Regions from separate parts of the Shewanella baltica genome, predicted to be linked through region 2. Evidence: predicted binding sites of a transcription regulator. Region 2 holds the regulator's gene; the other holds the start of a gene.

Region 1 (7,489 bases), 3.1 Mb from region 2:
TTCGGGTTGTCATGCCAATGGCATTGCCCGGTAGCTACGTTCGGAATCGATAACCGCTGAAAGCATCTAAGCGGGAAGCGAGCCCTAAGATGAGTCATCCCTAGGAATTTAATTCCTCTAAAGAGCCGTTCGAGACTAGGACGTTGATAGGCATGGTGTGTAAGCGTTGTGAGGCGTTGAGCTAACATGTACTAATGACTCGAGAGGCTTAACCATACAACCCAGATGGGTTTTACTGAAAGCCTTAGACAGAATATCGACACTTGATGAAGTGCGAACTCAAACAAAGCAAATCAGCTTTCCGAATTATTATTAACGTGGTCCAGAGATGGACACGGTAATAAACAGAATTTGCTTGGTGACAATAGCCTTGTGGAACCACCTGATCCCATCCCGAACTCAGAAGTGAAACGCAAACGCGCCGATGGTAGTGTGGGGTCTCCCCATGTGAGAGTAGGTCATCGCCAAGCATCCAAATAAACAGAAAAGCCCTAGCCTAAACCGCTAGGGCTTTTCTGTTTATACGCTTCGCGAAAACTTATCTCGATGTCAACCCGCCGCTGAGCGGGATCCCCAGCTGCGCAATACATTGCTCCGCGCGACGCATCATCAAAATGCTGCGTATTTTAGGCAATGATGACTCGCCCCCATGCATCCCCTTCGGGGATAAAAGAAATTAGGTCATCGCCAAGCACCTAATTATCTCATTGAGATGTAACGAAGCCAGCTGAATAAGCTGGCTTTTTTGCGTCTGCAATTTGCAGAAATTGATATATTTTTCTTCCAACTTGCATGTTTCCCCACTATTTTTACTCACCAGCTCACCAGCTCACCAGCTCACCAGCTCACCAGCTCACCAGCTCACCAGCTCACCAGCTCACCAGCTCACCAGCTCACCAGCTCACCAGCTCATTTTTTAATTGTTGAGTTCCTTGTCGATCCTAGGCTTCCTTATTTCGTTCTTGTCCTATTACTTATACCAATCACATTAAATATCTAATCAGTTCACAGCCTCACAGTCATCTCAATCCAAGGCGCATTGACGCGGAAATAGTTATTCCCTTTTAAGTCAATGCAACACCGGAGTGGGATGCCGAAGGGCGGCTAACTGTTAACGGCATGGCAACGCGCTTTATACTGCGTTTAAGGTTTTCGACAGAGCACCACTATGCCTTCACTTCGCCTTGTCTAAAGCGCGTTGAACTCCCGCTGAATGAACAGATATTTAATACGATTGGTATTAATCCTGCGAATAGCTAAGAGCCTAAGGTCTACCTCGGGTAGCACTGTGGTTTATCTTTCGAGATAGCCGCTCCACAACAAACCGTATTGAGCCTCTAGCACCGCTTTGTGTTGGTATCAAGGGGACATTTAAGTTGTCAAAATGGATGATTTAATTTGTTAGATTGACCCCATTCCTCTTCTTCAATCAATTCCTTCAGAACGACATGCCTTTCTATATTCATTCAGAATCAAATAGCAGTGACTTGGATTGTGAAATCTGCATACTTTTTCACTTGGTTTATTCCTATGTCCGTTGTCTTCAATTTAGGAATCATTTTTTAGCCTAGGACATCATTTCGACTTAAATCCAGCATAGTGGGTATTTCATTATGGAATATTGAATTAATTGCCCGATTTATGAGGATTAATGACTGGCCGCCTTTGGATTTATTCAATATTGGTAAGACCAATTTACATTCACATGGTGTTTTTGTTATCAATTGGTTATGTTTGTAGCGGGTTAAGTTCAAGCTGATTTTCTTGTTGCGTGAGTTATTAATTTTTAAATGTGATTTTTTATTCAAAAATTCTTTGGTTTGGTGGTCGCTATGGGTCTGTCTACGAGAGACCCATAGTTTGTAAACCGCTCAACCGATTGAATGTTGAACTTGTGATGCGATAGCGATGGTTTGGGGCAATCGTACTTTTGATAGGGATTGAGAGAGTAAGGGGTAGGGGAGCTATGGAGGATGTAACGCAATCTTTATTGGATGCCGTTGGCATTATGTTTTTGGGGATGGGCTTAGTGTATTTATTTTTAGGTGTACTAATCCTTGGGATCCATTTAGTTGCGCGTTGGTGTGCAGTCGATGCTGCCTCTGCACGTTTTGCTAAAAATCATGCTAAAAGTCAGCAGAGGGTATCGCAATCTGATGCTAAGCCTTTAGATCCAAATGTGGTCGCTGCGATTTCATTGGCGGTAAAGCAGTATCGTTCACAGATTAAGTAATGGGGAGCAGTATGACTTTTGTATCTAATTCTACGACGGCAGTGGCTAAGCCATTATTTTTAACTGATGTCGTTTTGCGGGACGCGCATCAATCCATTTTAGCGACGCGCTTACGCATTGATGACATGTTACCGATAGCGCCACTACTCGATAAGATCGGCTTCTGGTCACTGGAATCTTGGGGCGGTGCAACTTTTGATGCCTGCATTCGTTATCTTGGTGAAGATCCTTGGGATCGAATTCGTGAGCTGAAAAAGGCCATGCCGAATACGCCGCAGCAAATGTTACTGCGTGGCCAAAACCTCTTAGGTTATCGCCATTATGCCGATGATTTAGTCACGCGTTTTGTTGAGCGCGCCCATACCAATGGCGTCGATGTATTTCGTATTTTCGATGCGATGAACGATGTTCGAAACCTCGAGACTGCGGTGAAAGCAGTGCGCCAAGTTGGCGGCCATGCGCAGGGGACGATTTCGTATACCACGAGTCCAGTGCATACCATAGAGACGTGGGTTGATATGGCAAAACGTCTCGAAGATATGGGATGCGATTCTTTGTGCATCAAAGATATGGCGGGCTTACTTAAGCCGATGGAAGCGTTTGAGCTTATTAGCCGACTCAAATCTCAGACGCAACTCGTGTTATCTATGCATTGTCATGCGACGACAGGGTTGAGTACGGCCACTTATCAGAAAGCCATTGAAGCGGGCATCGATGTGCTCGATACGGCAATTTCGTCGATGAGTCAAACCTATGGACATACTGCAACTGAAACTGTTATCGCTATGGTGGAAGATACTGAGCGCGCTACTGGTTACGATATGGTGTTGCTTGAAGAGATTGCCGCTTATTTTCGTGAAGTGCGCAAGAAGTACGCTAAGTTTGAAGGAGCGCTGAAAGGCATCGATTCGCGGATCTTACGTGCCCAAGTGCCTGGTGGCATGCTGACCAATATGGAGAGCCAATTAAAGGAGCAAGGCGCGGCCGATAAGATGGACTTGGTATTGGAAGAAATCCCCCGCGTTCGTGCTGATTTAGGTTTCTTGCCGTTAGTGACGCCCACATCGCAAATTGTCGGCTCGCAGGCGGTCATTAATGTGTTAATGGGTGAGCGTTATAAGTCACTGACGAAAGAGACTGAAGGCGTGCTTAAGGGCGAATATGGCGCGACGCCTGCGCCAGTAGATGCCGCATTGCAAGCCAGAGTGTTGCAAGGGGCTGAAGCTATTACATGTCGCCCTGCGGATTTATTAACGCCAGAGCTGGCTAAGTTACGGCTTGAGTTAGCTGATAAAGCACAGGAACAAGGCATTCGCCTATCTTCAGAGCATGACGATGATGTGCTGACCTATGCACTCTTCCCACAAATAGGATTGCAGCTCTTAAAGAATCGTGACGATCCAAGCGCCTTTGAGCCTAAACCTGAATTGACTTCAGCACTTGCTACTAATGCTGCGGATCGTGGCCCTGAAACCTACACGGTAACAGTCGAAGGGAAAGAGTACGTAGTTGAAGTCGCCACAGGCGGGGAGATCTCGCAAATCCAGCCACAGGGCCAAAGTGTTCATGCCGTGCAAACTGCTACGGCGAGCACTACGCCAACTGCGTGCCATGGAGAGATCAGGCTTGAAATGAGCGCGCCGCTGTCGGGCAACATCTTCAAAGTTCATGTTTCTCCAGGCGATAGAGTGTGTGAAGGCGATGTCGTGATCATCCTTGAGGCGATGAAGATGGAAACTGAAATTCGTGCTCAGGGCGATGGCATTATCGCTAAGCTCTGGGTGAAAGAAGGCGACTCAGTGTCTGTGGGTTCTCAATTACTGGCCTTGGCGTAGGAGTCATTATGGAAGGTTTAATGGCTTTTTGGGCCGAGACTGGTATTGCCCATTTTACTGGCGGGCAAGTGTTGATGATGGCAGTGGGCGCTTTGCTCTTGTATCTCGCCATTGTGCGTGGATTTGAGCCTTTGTTGTTGCTGCCCATTGGTTTTGGTGCAGTACTGGCGAACATTCCCCATGCGGGATTTACCGAAGAAGGTGGCATGCTGTATTACGCCTATCATGTGGGGATTGAGACTGGGGTGTTCCCACTGTTGATCTTTATGGGCGTCGGCGCGCTGACCGACTTTAGTGCCTTGATTGCCAATCCTAAAACCCTGTTGTTAGGGGCGGCGGCGCAGTTTGGGATTTTCGCGACATTGATTGGTGCGATAGCGCTGAACTTAGTGCCGGGCTTTGAGTTCACCATGAAGGACGCGGCGGCCATTGCGATTATTGGCGGTGCTGATGGACCTACGGCGATTTTCCTCGCCTCCAAACTGGCGCCTGAGTTATTGGGGGCGATTGCGGTCGCGGCTTATTCCTATATGGCGTTAGTCCCTATTATTCAACCGCCGATCATGCGCTTACTGACAACCCAAGCTGAGCGCGAAATTAAAATGGAGCAGCTGCGCGAAGTCAGCAAGAAAGAAAAGATCATTTTCCCTTTGATGGTGCTGGGATTAACGATCCTCTTCTTACCCGCGGCCACTCCGTTAGTGGGCATGTTTTGCCTTGGTAACTTGATGCGCGAATCGGGCGTAGTGGATAGATTATCGAAAACGGCGCAGAACGAGCTTATTAATATCGTCACGATTTTCTTAGGGTTAGCTGTGGGTTCTAAGTTATCCGCGGATCAATTCCTGCGGCTGGAAACCTTAGGGATTCTGGTTTTGGGTGCCTTGGCTTTCGGTGTTGGTACTGCCGCGGGGGTGTTGATGGCAAAGCTGATGTGTAAGCTGTCGGGCGGTAAAGTGAATCCGCTGATTGGCGCGGCAGGGGTGTCGGCTGTGCCTATGGCGGCGCGAGTCGTCAACAAAGTAGGGTTGGAAGCGAATCAACATAACTTCCTGCTGATGCATGCAATGGGGCCTAATGTGGCGGGGGTGTTAGGCTCTGCTGTGGCGGCGGGGATTTTACTTGCTGTTCTTGGGTAACGGATTGGGCTAATCACTGAGTTAACCGACTCGTGTTAACTGAATCGGGTTAACACGAGTCGGTAAGGGAGCGGGTTTAGCTTCGAACTTATTTCAATCGCTATGATTCCAATCGTTAGCTTAGTTTTATCACTAAGGCCAACTCAGTATTGAGTTGGCCTTTTGCTAAGCCGTTAACCACATTAACGTTATGAGGATTAAAATCATCCCTTCGCCTATGCCGATAATGTAGATAAAACCTCGTCTGCCTTGTTTTAGCGTGAGTTTGTTGGCTTTTAAAAATAACGCCCAAAACAAACATAGGATCAGCGGGATAAGGAAGAGTCTCGTCATTGTCTGTTCTGCTAAAATGTGAGTTAGAGTGGCTTCAGAGTCTAACAGCTTGATCTTATTTGGGTAACCTATTTTGCAGTTGATGAGGACCGTTGGAGTTGATTGGGGCTTTAAAGCCGACGGATTAAAGGCCGTTTGTTGAATAATAAAAAAGACCGCCTAAGCGGTCTCTTGATTTACATCATCTGCGCAATTTACGCAATTTACGCAATGTTACTGATGGTTTAGCGCAGTGGCTTCGATCCAGTATTGTTATTGCTGCGAACTCACAGGTGTAACGTCTTGGGTATCGTTCGAATAGAACTGCGCTTCATCGAGTTCATTTTCTGATTTACCAATCACGACTGCTGTCATCATATCGCCCGTCACGTTCGTTGCCGTGCGGATCATATCGATAATACGGTCAATCGCGGCGATAAAGGCAATGCCTTCAAGTGGCAGACCAATCACACCTAAGGTCACAGTTAACATCACCATTGCACTTCCCGGCACGCCAGCGGTACCAACAGAAGCGACGGTCGCAGTCACGGCAATCATCACATAGTCCAGTGTATCGAGCGGAATATTGTAAATCTGCGCGATGAAGATAGCGGCAATCGCAGGATAAATACCCCCACAGCCGTCCATGTTCATCGTCGCACCTAATGGCATCACAAAGGCGCTATAACGCTTTGATACGCCCATGGTTTCGACTGCACGTGTACTCGCAGGTAAAGTACCGAAACTTGAAGAAGTACTAAAGGCGACTAACTGCGCTGGCATAGCTTTGCGGAAAAATTGCAGTGGGCTTAAACCACCGACAAATTTCACTAAGCCACCGTAGACAAAGATGATGTGGATAAAGGCGGCAATGTAGATAGCCCCGATAAACTTACCTAAAGGCAGTAGAGTTGATAAACCGTATTCACCGACAACCCAAGCCATTAAACCAAACACACCGATAGGGGTTAGTTTTAAGACCATGCGAGTCAGTTGGAACATGACTTCTGCGCCCGCTTCTATGGTGCGTTTTAGCGGCTCAGCTTTCTCGCCGACTTTATTGATAGCGATACCCACTAACGCGGCAAACACGATAATTTGCAGTACCTTGCCTTCAGCCAGTGAGGCGAAAGGATTGACTGGTATCATATCGAGCAACACTTGTGCAAAACCGGGAATATTACGCTCGCGCACTTCCGTTGCCGTGAGCTGCATAGTGCCGCCCATGTCGATCATTGAACCTACGGCTAAGCCAATCAGCGAGGCAATCGTGCCTGTCAGCATGAACATGCCTAAGGTTTTAAGGCTCAAGCGTTTCAGGCTAGTTTGCGAGCCTAGCGACGTGATACTGACGACAATGGCACAAAATACCAAAGGCGCGACCAACATCTTAATGGCGCCAATGAACAGATCACCGAGTGGTTTTAGCACTGTGGCGCTTTCACCTAAAATAACGCCAACGAGCGCACCTAAGATAAAGCCTGCTAAGACTTTTTGCCAAAACGGAATGCGGCTAATGGTTTGAAGGATCATGCATATTCCAGAAAAATAAATTAAGAGTGAGCCAATAGACCTGCGATGATAGGATTCGTATTCAACGAGTTGAGCGTGATGTTAACGCGCTCTCAGTCATGCGCATGGTCATTGATTGCCATAATTAAACCATTGTATCGACAGAGCTAGGGTTATAACAAACCGTTTTTCTTATAACTTATTGTGATAAGTGAGTTTGTTGTAAAAAGATTAAGTGAAACATTCAATTAACCCATGACAAACCTTATCGCCTTGAATACAAAAAGAGAGATTTATCATTGAGTAAGCCATTATGACTGAGTTAGGTATTATGTTCTCCGGCGCTTTTTTAGCGGCGACTTTGTTACCGGGGGGATCTGAAGTCTTACTCGTGGCGCTATTAAACAAAAACCCAGAGGCTTGGGTTGCGCTGGTCGTGGTGGCAAGTATTGGCAACA
Region 2 (7,489 bases):
CTTGACCCATAGACAGAGTCGCGCTACCGCCACCGGCTTTAGCTTCAACCACTTCTGTACCCGCGTTTTGAATACGAGTCGTCATCGTTGCCACTTCTTCGTCAGTGAAAGTCACGCCTTCAACTTGAGACAGTAATGGCAGAATGGTCACGCCGCTGTGGCCGCCGATCACATTGACTTTAACGTCAGCAACATTCAGGCCTTTTAATTCGGCGATGAAGGTTTCAGAACGGATCACGTCTAATGTCGTGATACCGAACAGACGGTTCTTATCATAAACACCCGCTTTCTTCATCACTTCTGCAGCGATAGCGACAGTGGTGTTGACTGGGTTAGTGATAATGCCAACCAAAGCCGTAGGGCAAGTTGCCGCTACTTTTTCGATCAGGTTGCGAACGATACCAGCATTGATATTGAACAGATCTGAACGATCCATACCAGGCTTACGCGCAACACCAGCAGAAATTAGAACAACGTCAGCACCCACTAGGGCAGGCGTTGGATCTTCACCAGCAAAACCTTTGATTTCAACAGCAGTAGGGATGTGGCTCAAGTCAACCGCAACACCCGGAGTAACCGGTGCGATATCATATAGAGACAAATGTGAACCCGCAGGCAGTTGAGTTTTTAACAGTAGGGCAAGAGCCTGGCCGATACCACCAGCAGCACCAAGTACAGCAACTTTCATAGTTATCTCCGTTATTTCTCGGATATGTGTGACATGGATCTAATTTACGTTGGCGTCACATTACTGGAATGTCACAACAATTTCAATTATCCCTTAGTCGTGGGACAAAAGAATTCCGGAATAAGTTAGAAGCAATGTAGAACAATTACTCAAATTGGTATTTTTAAGCCCCCAGCAAACGCTTAACCACAGGGGATTAGTGAATTTTTATTCAACCAATCTGGTTATTTGTTGACAATTTTTCTAAAAATATTCAAAATGGGCCTGTTTTTTTGAATAACGAATAATAATATTATGCAAACGACCAAGAATCAGGATGACCTTGTTAGAATTTTTAAGTCGATTTTAAAAGAAGAGCGCTTTGGCTCTCAAAGTGAAATCGTCACCGCCTTGCAAGCTGAAGGCTTTGGTAATATTAACCAATCAAAAGTATCACGCATGCTCAGCAAGTTCGGCGCAGTGCGGACTCGCAACGCTAAGCAAGAGATGGTGTATTGCTTGCCGGCCGAATTAGGCGTACCCACCGCGGGTAGCCCGCTGAAGAATTTGGTACTCGACGTCGATCATAACCAAGCAATGATTGTCGTGCGAACTAGCCCAGGTGCCGCGCAGCTGATTGCCCGTTTATTGGATTCTATCGGTAAACCAGAAGGCATTTTGGGCACGATTGCCGGTGATGACACTATCTTTATTTGTCCATCGAGCATCCAAGATATCGCCGATACCTTAGAAACCATCAAATCTTTATTCAATTACGCAGAATAAAAAAACAGGTCAGCTTGCTGACCTGTTCTATTTCATCTGTGCGCATTTCTGTCCAATCTTGCGCTGATTATTTGGCCATTGTCCCGATTACGTTACACATTTAAGCCAATCTCGCGCGCACCGATGTTTATACGCTAAGGTCAGTAAGCCACACTGATGCGCTGATTTGCGTGAGTGCCCTGTTCGGCCTCATCTAACATGGCTTTAGCGTAATCCGTAACAGAAATGCGGCTGCGACCATTAGCATCGGTAAAGAAGCTGTCGCCACCAAGGCGATATGGGCCTTCACTCTCGCCAGGATAAATCTCAGCGGCGGGGCTCACAAAGGTCCAATTAATTGCAGTTTGCGCCGCACGGAATACCTGCAAAGCTTCACCCTGAGCTAACGCCTCATCTTTATATGCAGCGGGGAAATCTGGGCTAGAAACCAGAGTCACACCCGGTGCCACTTCTAAGCTCCCTGCGCCACCAACCCACAATAAACGTGGCACCTTAGCGTTAGGCAGCACATCCAGTAAATGCTGAACCGTACTCGCCACTAGGTCATGATTTTGTTGTGCGCGGCCACCAACAGCGGCAATGACAACATCTACGCCAGCAAAGGTTTGCGCAACTAATGGCTGCTCTAAATCCACAGCATGCACAGCCACATCAGTAGCGGATAACTTGCTCGGATCACGCACTAGCGCTGTTACTTGGTGCCCACGGCTCAATGCTTCTTTTAAAATTGCACCACCAATCCAACCTGTTGCACCTAAAATTGCGATTTTCATTTCGTTAACTCTCTCTGATGACTTACATTGAAGCCAGTTTACTTGCAGTGGTTCCCGTGATAAACATCAATAAATGAGCATGATTGTTTCAGTTTGAGGTACTAATATGGATAAAATTGCCGCAATACGCAGTTTCGTCGAAGTGGCAAACTGTGGCAGCTTTACCAAAGCTGCCGAGCATTTAGACCTCAGCCGCCTGCAGGTGTCCCGCCATATTCAAGAAGTGGAGCAGTGGTTGAGTTTACGCTTACTACACCGTACCACCCGCAGCGTCAGCCTGACTTTGCAAGGCGAAGAAGCGCTGCAATTTTGCCAGCGGATATTAAGTGAAGTCGCCGCCATGGAAAGCCGCGCCCACAGCCATAACAGTGAACTGGTGGGCAGTATTCGTATCGCCACACCAATTGGCCTTGGACAGCACAGCCTGTTTGATGTTGTCGATCGCTTTATTAAAATTCACCCTAAGGTCAGCATTCAGCTGGTGATGTCAGACAGTTTTGCCCAATTAGTGGATGAGCGAGTCGATGTGGCGCTGCGCTACACCGAGCAGCCCGATGAGAATTTGATTGCCCGCCGTTTAATGACCATAGATGCCGTGATCTGCGCTGCGCCGAGTTACCTTGATAGCAACACACCACTTGTCGAGCCCATAGATCTACTGGCTCACAACTGCCTGATACACTCGGCGCAACAAAATTGGCCTTTCCTGAAAGAGCTGCAAGCCGAGCACGTGAAAGTCACAGGCAATCTTAAAGCTAACGACATGGGCGTATTGGTGAGTGCGGCGCTGCGGGGACATGGCATAGTGCGCTTGCCATGCGACTTAGCCAATCAATACCTTGCCAGCGGCCAGCTCAAAGAAGTGTTACCCGACTTTACGACGCCAGGCCAAACCCTATGGGCGGTGTACTTATCCCACAGTTATCAGCAAAATCTGGTGCGCGCCTTTATCGATTTCACTGCCCAGCAATGGCAACTCGATATCAAAAAATGGCTCCCTGCGCATTAGCATAAAAAACGCACTTAGGCGTTAGCGTAAGTGCGTGTTAATTGATGCTGAATCTGCGCAGATATCGAAAGCTTATTCGTCGAATTGCAGCATAAAATCCAATGCGGGGGCAAAGAAGGATGAGCCTGTCATCGCCTTGGTGAAATGCATCAAGTGATCATGGTTACCTTCGCCATCACCAAACATCATGCTATGCAGCATTTTTTCAAAATGCTCAGGCGTACGGCAGTTAGAGATAAACATTAATCCCTGCTCTTTTAGTGAACCATAGGGCATGCTCTGGCGCAGGATTTCCATCGACTGACCATTCGCATCTTTAAGATTCACCCGCTTGATATGGCTGGTCAGTGGCTTATCTTCTGACTCATACTCGATATTATCTTGCTTAGTGCGACCGATAATATCTTCTTGTTTTTTAACCGGCAATCTATGCCATTTACTCAAGTTATGGGCATACTTTTGCACGTGAATATAGCTGCCGCCCCTAAACTCAGGATCTTCATCACCAACCAGAGCGACTTCTTGACGGTGACGCCCCTTAGGATTTTCGGTGCCATCGACAAAGCCGGTTAAATCGCGGCTATCCATAAATCGAAAACCCCGTTCTTCATCGACTAGTTCCACTAAATCTTCAAACATTTGGCTGATTTCATTAGCGACTAAATGCAGAATATCGTAACGATCGCAGCGGATATGCACGAACAAATCATATTCAATTGCCGGTGCTTCACGGCTGCCGACTTGCATCGCAGGGAAAGGCTTAAGCATTTCAGGACGCGCATTAGGATAGAGGCTATCCCAATAGTTAGCGCCAATCCCTACAAAACCATTGAATGCACTGTCAGAATACTGATCTGTCAGCTCATAAATATACTGCGCAACGTTGGCAAGACAGGGACGTAATTGTGACTCTACATTGTCATTGGCATTAAACATCAAATAGACACTGTGTAAGTTCCCCTCTGCACACACACCCAACTGTTCACGCGGCATATTTTGTATATCCATTTGGTTATCACCCTTTTTCTAAATTCATTTTCGGCAATATTATCCGCAACTTTACCTGAAAATGACATTAACTAACGCACAGTTTGTTCTGGTTTATCATGATAATGCTCATTACGCAGCGTTATCGCGCCCAAGATCCCTAAATGTAAAAATTGACGAGACTGTAAAAGTCTCGTCAATCAGTTTAATCGAATAAATGAAGCAAAGCTTACTCTGCCTCAAGCTTACCTTAGCGTGGCGCTGAAGTTAATAACCCGCGGCATGACCATCCTTGCGGCTCTCAGAAGCCGCACGATACACGCCCGTTTCAGCATTAAATCCAATGGCTTGATAGCCGCCAAAATCGCCAAGGCCGTCACGCAGCACATGACCTTTCTTGATAAGCTCACGGCGCGTTTCCACAGGGAAGCCCGATTCCAGACTGACGTAGCCGCCGTCATTCATCACTTCGCCGGTGGGCTCAGTTGAACCCATATGCAAAATTCTGGGGGCATCGCCCGCTTCTTGCAAGTTCATTTTAAAATCAATCAGGTTCATTAGAATCTGCGCGTGCATCTGTGGTTGAGTCGCGCCGCCCATCACCCCAAAGCTGAGCCAAGGTTTACCGTCTTTGGTCACAAAAGCGGGAATGATGGTATGAAATGGACGCTTGCCCGGTGCGTAGGTATTAAAACGCCCCTCAGTTAAATCAAACATTTGCCCACGGTCTTGCAGCACAAAACCGAGATCCGGCGGCGTCATTCCTGAACCCATACCACGGTAGTTACTTTGAATGAGTGACACCATGTTGCCGTCTTTGTCGGCGGTGGTCAGGTATACAGTATCGCCATGTTGTAACGCAGGATTACCCGCATCAACACTCTTGGCCGCTTTATTGGGATCGATTAACTTAGCGCGATCATAATTGTATTGCTGCGAAATCAAATCGTTAACCGGCACTTTATTAAAGGCCATGTCGGCATAAAACTTAGCTCTGTCGGCAAAGGCGAGTTTTTTGGCTTCAACAAATAAATGCACATATTCGGGGCTATTAAAGCCCATAGCAGCCACATTAAAGGGTTCCATGGTTTTTAAGATTTGTAGCGCCGCAATGCCTTGACCATTGGGCGGCAGTTCCCATACATCGTAACCACGGTAGTTCACCGAAACCGGATCTATCCATTCGCTAGTATGGCTCGCTAAGTCATCATAACTTAAATAACCACCTTGGGATTTCATGTACTTATCGATACTTTTGGCGATATCGCCTTTATAGAAAGCATCGCGGCCACCCTTGGCAATTTTCTCATAGGTATTAGCAAGCGCTGGGTTTTTAAAGATTTCGCCCACCGCTGGCATCTTGCCATTAGGCATATAGGTTTCTTTAAAACCGGGGAATTTAGCGAGTTTTTTACCACTCCCCTCAAGGTAATAGGCGATGAGTTCGGACACAGGGAAACCATCACGGGCGTAATGGATTGCGGGCGCAAGATTATCGGCCATCGCTAATTTGCCGAACTTATTATGCAGTTCATACCAGCCATCCACAGCGCCGGGCACAGAAACAGGCAAGGGTCCAAGCGGCGGTAAATAGTCTAAGCCGAGAGATTTAAGCTTTTCTAAACTTAAGGATTTTGGACTGCGGCCCGAAGCGTTAAGACCATAGAGGCGTTTATCTTTCGCGCTCCAGACGATGGCAAATAAGTCACCACCAACACCCGAACCCGTTGGTTCGACTAACCCTAGCATGGCATTCGCGGCAATCGCCGCATCGACCGCACTACCGCCCTGCTTGAGTATATCAATAGCGACTTGTGTGGCGAGTGGTTGACTGGTCGCCGCCATTCCATGGGTGGCATACACTTCTGAGCGCGTCGCAAAGGCTTTACCCGTGATCCTATCCATGGCCATCACTCCTGAAGACGATATTGCCGTCGCCACTGTCACTAAGGTACAAATTGATTTTATTGTTTTTATCATAATTCCTCCCACTCTGGAGAAATTAAGGTAACAAGGATGGTCGAAAATATCACCAACCAATACCGCATAGGCCTAAGTTAAACGTAAGCAAAAATGTCGTACTTTAGTTGGTGATAGCTTATCGCCGTAGCATTAATACCTGACCGCTTAGATTTGCTCTGCACAATATTAATATGCCTAAGATTCAAATAGCACCAGCGAGTGCGGCTCTGTCGTTACCCCGACTTTTTGGCCGATAGTGAGCTGCATCATTTGGCTTCGCACTTCGACATAATAAGCATGGGAGGCGGCTTCAATCTTGACCCAGTAATGACAAAAAGCGCCTAAAAAACGCCGCTCTGTGATCGTGCCCACACCTTGCTCATCGGCGCTGAGCGTCAATTGCTGCGGGCGCAAGAATACCGTACCGCTGAACTCGCTCGGCAACCCTAATGGCGTAAGGCTGGTTAAATGGCCGATAGGAGTGGCAACCCTGTGTCCATCGAGCACTGCGGCGGGTAAGTAATTACCGCTACCTAAAAAGTCCGCCACATAACGGCTGTTTGGCGCGGCGTATAAGGCTTCGGCGCTGCCATGCTGCACTATAATGCCTTGCTTAAAAATCGCCAAAGTATCAGCAAATACAAAGGCTTCATCCTTACTGTGGGTAACAAATACCGCGCTAACATTACGCTGTTTCAAAATACTGCGAATTTCCGCCATCATCTCGTAGCGCACTTGGGCATCGATATTAGAAAAAGGCTCATCGAGCAGTAATAACTGCGGCTCATAGGCAAGTGCCCGCGCAATCGAGACGCGCTGCTGCTGACCGCCAGATAACTCATGGGGATAACGCTGAGCTAAGCCTTCGAGTTTGACTAAGGTTAGCATGTCATCCAACCGTGCCTGACGCTCCGCGGCCGACAATTTAGCCACGCCAAAGAGAATATTCTCCGCCACAGTTAAATGAGGAAAAAGCGCATAGTCTTGGAAAATCATGCCGATACCGCGCTGTTCGCTAGGCACAAACTGGCTGTCGCCACTCACAACGCGGCCATTGATCTGAATTTCACCTTGGCTAATCGCCTGTAAGCCCGCAACTGCTCGCAATAAGGTCGTCTTGCCACAACCGCTGGGGCCTAACAAAGCAAGAATCTCTCCTTGTTCTAGGGCCAAACTCAACCCCTTTAAAACTTGCTGGCCCTGATAATCGCTATGAACTTGCATGAGTTTGAGCGTGTTTGTCATCAGCTGTGGTGCTCCAATGAACGGTTTAAATAAATCAGCGGTACTAAGCCCACCAGCACA

What was found. The regulator ArgR, encoded in region 2, controls arginine synthesis, uptake and breakdown. The targets are predictions, from matches to a motif close to ANTGAATANNTATTCANT.
Region 1: DYH48_RS15770 (OadG family transporter subunit) is a predicted target of ArgR. The motif match lies at 1,792-1,809, and genes of this name have one in related genera.

What each region holds. Positions count from the first base shown of each region.
Region 1 is NZ_UGYM01000002.1:3,519,881-3,527,369, reverse strand. It holds rRNA gene DYH48_RS15785 (23S ribosomal RNA) at 1-216, shown strand, start outside; rRNA gene rrf (5S ribosomal RNA) at 355-470, shown strand; gene DYH48_RS23730 (hypothetical protein) at 746-1,000, shown strand; gene DYH48_RS15770 (OadG family transporter subunit) at 1,967-2,233, shown strand; gene oadA (sodium-extruding oxaloacetate decarboxylase subunit alpha) at 2,245-4,068, shown strand; gene DYH48_RS15760 (sodium ion-translocating decarboxylase subunit beta) at 4,077-5,207, shown strand; gene DYH48_RS23725 (hypothetical protein) at 5,373-5,540, opposite strand; gene DYH48_RS15755 (dicarboxylate/amino acid:cation symporter) at 5,793-7,052, opposite strand; gene DYH48_RS15750 (YqaA family protein) at 7,345-7,489, shown strand, end outside.
Region 2 is NZ_UGYM01000002.1:374,903-382,391, reverse strand. It holds gene mdh (malate dehydrogenase) at 1-688, opposite strand, end outside; gene argR (transcriptional regulator ArgR) at 983-1,453, shown strand; gene DYH48_RS01710 (NAD(P)-dependent oxidoreductase) at 1,594-2,226, opposite strand; gene DYH48_RS01705 (LysR family transcriptional regulator) at 2,333-3,235, shown strand; gene DYH48_RS01700 (Dyp-type peroxidase) at 3,308-4,243, opposite strand; gene ggt (gamma-glutamyltransferase) at 4,490-6,202, opposite strand; gene DYH48_RS01690 (ABC transporter ATP-binding protein) at 6,380-7,429, opposite strand; gene DYH48_RS01685 (ABC transporter permease) at 7,429-7,489, opposite strand, start outside.